Regions from separate parts of the Bradyrhizobium sp. Bra78 genome, predicted to be linked through region 1. Evidence: predicted binding sites of a transcription regulator. Region 1 holds the regulator's gene; the other holds the start of a gene.
What was found. Region 1 encodes LexA, which represses DNA repair genes until DNA is damaged. Its sites were predicted from a motif close to TGTTCNNNNTGTGTTCNG; they were not measured.

Region 1 (2,201 bases):
TTGTCGTAGCGGACGTTGTCGGCAAAGGCGAGCTCCGTTCCCGGCAGCAGGCAGACGGCAACTGTCGGATCGGCTGCGGACGCAAAGCCGCGCGTGGAGGTGCCGCGGAAGGTTGTCGTGACGATCGTCTCGCCGACTTCGGCGGGGCGCGACGCGACGGCATGCAGGCTGTAGTCACACATCGGGTGCTCCTCTTGCGAAGACAGCGACCCGCGTCTCTTATCGAGGCGCAGGCCTCTATCAGAGTTCAAGCACGCAACGGTCTGCTTGGTTGTAGGCAAATCTGCGGCTGGGATCCGCAGGCCACGATCACATTAACTTTCCCGAATCCAATAGGAACAAAGCCTCTTCCCGTGCATTCTGCAGGCGCGTGTCAGCGCCCTGAGGGGGCCGACCATCCCGAATAATGCCAGCTCGGTTGCGACGGCAGGCGATTGCATTGCGGCCGGCGCGGGCTCGTTCGCTAACCGCCACCTTTGCAGACAGGGCGAGGCGGTTGTGCGGCGGCTTGCGACGCTGATACTGCGATCAGCGCCGCCGCGACTGTGCTCAAGACGATCTGGCGCATGGCTGTTTCCTCGAGCTGCTGAGGCCGCGAAGCGGTGCTGCTTCATGCGGCGTGCCGAGGATGAAGCGCCGGAGGAGGGGCCGGATAATCTGCGCGAAACCAGAAAGACTACCCAGCGGGAGCGGACAATCGTCCGCTCCAATCGTCGATGGCGATCGTTGCTCATGCGAGCGCGGATGCGCCGGATACTTTCCGGTATCAGTATTTCCGGTACAGGCCGATCAGCTTGCCCTGAATCTTCACCCTGTTGGGCGGCAGGATGCGCACCTCATAGGCCGCGTTGGCGGGCTCGAGCGCGATCGAGGCGCCGCGACGGCGGAAGCGCTTGAGCGTCGCTTCCTCGTCGTCGATCAGCGCCACCACGATGTCGCCGGTATCGGCACTCTCGTTGCGCTGGATCAGCGCCATGTCGCCGTCGAGGATGCCGGCCTCGACCATGGAATCGCCGCGCACTTCGAGCGCGTAATGCTCGCCCGAGCCGAGCATGTCAGGCGGTACGCTGATGGTATGGCTGCGGGTTTGCAACGCCTCGATCGGCGTGCCGGCCGCGATGCGGCCCATTACCGGCACGGCAACGGGGCGTTCGCCCTCGTCGGCAGACAGGCTTGAGCTCGCGCGGACCTTGCCGAGGTTGCCCTCGATGACGCTCGGCGTGAAGCCGCGGCGGCTGCCGGCGGCCGCCTGGAGCTCGGGCAGCTTGATGACTTCGATCGCGCGGGCGCGGTTGGGGAGGCGACGGATGAACCCGCGCTCCTCGAGCGCCGTGATCAGGCGGTGGATGCCCGACTTCGAGCGCAAGTCGAGCGCATCCTTCATCTCGTCGAAAGAAGGCGGCACGCCGCTTTCCTTCAGACGTTCACTGATGAACCGCAGAAGCTCGTATTGTTTGCGCGTTAACATCTCGACCTAAGTCCCCCGGTTGATGTCGTTCGATTCCGAGACGCTGAATTCAGCAATATGCCGCGACATGCTCGAAACAAATCATGAACGGACACTATATGTTCGATACATGTTCCGCAACTGCTTAATTTACCGTGAACAGAGCAAAGTTCGCGGAACGCGCATTGGCGGGACGCTCAGACGGGGAGCCGCAACACTTCGCAAGGCGAGCCCGTCTCGGCTTTCGGCGCGAACGGTGCGCGCACGAGAAGTGCCTGTGCCGCAGCGAGATTCGCAAGCAACGAAGAATCTTGATGGCTGACGGGAAGGGCGACGAGCGTGCCGTCGTCGCGCTGCTCCAGACGTGCGCGCAGATAGTCCTCGCGCTGGTCGTTGGCGCCGACGTCGCGGCCGAGCACGGCGCGCTCGCGGTGATGATGAATTGCGGCCCGGCCCGACAACGCGCGAATCAGCGGCACCATGAACAGGAAGGCGCACACATAGGACGACACGGGATTGCCGGGCAGGCCGATCACAGCCATCGCGCCGAGCCGTCCATGCATCATCGGCTTGCCTGGCCGCATCGCGATCTTCCAGAAGGCCATCGCGACGGCTTCGTCCCTCAGCGCCTGCTGGACCAGATCGTGGTCGCCGACCGATGCGCCGCCGGTAGTGATGAGGACGTCTGCGCCGCTCGCGCGCGCGCGGCGGATGCCGGCGGTGGTGGCCTCCAGCGCGTCGGCGGCAATACCGA
Region 2 (2,201 bases), on a different contig from region 1:
AGGTGGATCGGACTGAACGGCCCGACCAGGCGGATCTGGTGGATCCAGAACGACGATGCAGCCACCACCGCCATCAGCGCGACCCAGATCCACCCGATCGTCCGGTGCGGCAACGTGCCCTTGGGAGCCGCGAACTGGACCAGGCCCAGCAGAAAGGCCGCCATCGCGGCAAATGCGTGCAACGGAATGGCCGGAGCAGCCTCAAGCAGCGGCGCAAGGCTCATTGCGAGGCTTCCCCCGTTAGAGGCGCGAGCCATGTAAACAGGATTAACATCAAGTTAATACCATTCACATGACTGCCCGTCAAAAGCTTGAAGCAGCACATGAGGCAAGCCCGGGAAACCCGAGCCTTACCCGCAAATTGGTAAGAAATCCTGCCGCATCACGCGAGCAAGGCGACGTTAAGGACGAAGCGCCCCGCCGCTCAGAACGGGATATCGTCGTCCATGTCGCTGTTGCGGCCACCGCCGCCAGCGGCAACGGGACGGCGCGGTGCGCTGCTGACTGGACCGGAGGAGCCGAAATCGCCGGCCGGCTCATCGCCGAAGCTGCCGCCTCCCGCGCCGCCACTGCGGCCATCGAGCATCGTCAGGGTCGAGTTGAAGCCCTGGAGCACGACCTCGGTGGAGTACTTCTCGACGCCCGCCTGGTCGGTCCATTTGCGGGTCTGGAGCGCGCCCTCGATGTAAACCTTGGCGCCCTTCTTCAGGTACTGCTCGGCGACCTTGCACAGCCCTTCATTGAAGATCACCACGCGATGCCACTCGGTCTTTTCCTTGCGCTCGCCGCTGTTCTTGTCGCGCCAGGTCTCCGAGGTGGCGATGCTCAAATTCGCGATCGGCCGCCCGTCCTGGGTGCGGCGGATTTCAGGATCCTTGCCGAGATTTCCAACCAGAATGACCTTGTTGACGCTTCCCGCCATCGCCGCTCTCCACTCCGAATGCCACTGAATTTAAAAAGGCCGGCCCGCTCCCCGCGTTCCGCTGCCCCTGTTGAGGCGACCCTATACGCTCGCCGGACGCTTGCGGACGCCGATCACCGCGCCACCCCTCAGGTTATCCCCACATATAGCATCGACCTCCGGTTTGTTCCAGATTTGTTCTTGCAAATGACGGAGCCGAAGGGGCGGCCTTGAGCGGCCAGCGTCCTGCGGAAGGCAGGCGCAAACATGGAACTTTTTCGGGTTCCCTGAAAAGAGCAAAACAACTTAACATTCAGCAAGTTATCGCGGCTCCGCCGATCTGCGACTGTGGCATTTCGGCGACGGACTCTGTCCCTCGCTCGGACTAGGCTTGCCTTGGAATTAATGCATTTGGGCCTCGCGCCTGATCAAACCGCTTCGGGGATTTCAAGAAGCGGACGAACCTGGGGAAACTTGCAATGAATAAGATCCTGATTGGTGCAATCGGTGCAGTGGCGTTGAGCCTGTCGGCTCCCGCCAGCGCGGCGGACATGGCCGCGCGTCCCTACACCAAGGCTCCGGCGCCGATGGTCGCCGCCATCTACGACTGGAGCGGCTTCTACATCGGCTTCAACGGCGGCGGTGGCACCAGCCACAAGTGCTGGGACGGCGATGTCGGCGGTGGCGTTTTCGTCGGCGAAGGCTGCCACAACGCGGTCGGCGGCACTGCCGGTGGCCAGGTCGGCTACCGCTGGCAGTCGGCCAATTGGGTGTTCGGCCTCGAGGGCCAGGGCAACTGGGCCGACTTCTCGGGTGACAACATCAGCGCGATCACCGGCCTGCGCGATCGTTCAAAGATCAACGCCTTCGGCCTGATCACCGGCCAGGTCGGCTATGCCTGGAACAACGTCCTGCTCTACGTCAAGGGCGGCGGCGCCGTCGTCGGCGACCGCTACCGCAGCTTCGACGTCGTCTCCGGCCTCGAGGTCGACCGGGCCGACGAGACCCGCTGGGGCGGCACCGTGGGCGCAGGCATCGAGGTAGGCTTCGCACCGAACTGGACCGTGGGCTTCGAGTACGACCACATCTTCCTCGGTAACCGCACCATCGGCTTCACCGGCTCCGGCAATTTCCTGTTCGCGCCGCTTGGCGCTGCCACACGCTCAGATCGCATCAGCCAGGACGTCGATATCGGCCTCATCCGCTTGAACTATCGCTGGGGTGGCCCGATCGTCGCGAGGTACTGAACCTACTGATATCATTCAAAGACTTGAAGGCCGGCCTCGCGCCGGCCTTTTCG

Region 2: a site for LexA is predicted at 1,087-1,104, ahead of OC450_RS29855 (single-stranded DNA-binding protein). Genes of this name have one in related genera too.

Annotation. Positions count from the first base shown of each region.
Region 1 covers NZ_JALJRE010000010.1:249,252-251,452, forward strand. The annotation lists gene OC450_RS22940 (hypothetical protein) at 1-182, opposite strand, end outside; gene lexA (transcriptional repressor LexA) at 767-1,468, opposite strand; gene glp (gephyrin-like molybdotransferase Glp) at 1,645-2,201, opposite strand, start outside.
Region 2 covers NZ_JALJRE010000017.1:51,402-53,602, reverse strand. The annotation lists gene OC450_RS29860 (DUF2306 domain-containing protein) at 1-224, opposite strand, end outside; gene OC450_RS29855 (single-stranded DNA-binding protein) at 425-922, opposite strand; gene OC450_RS29850 (outer membrane protein) at 1,381-2,148, shown strand.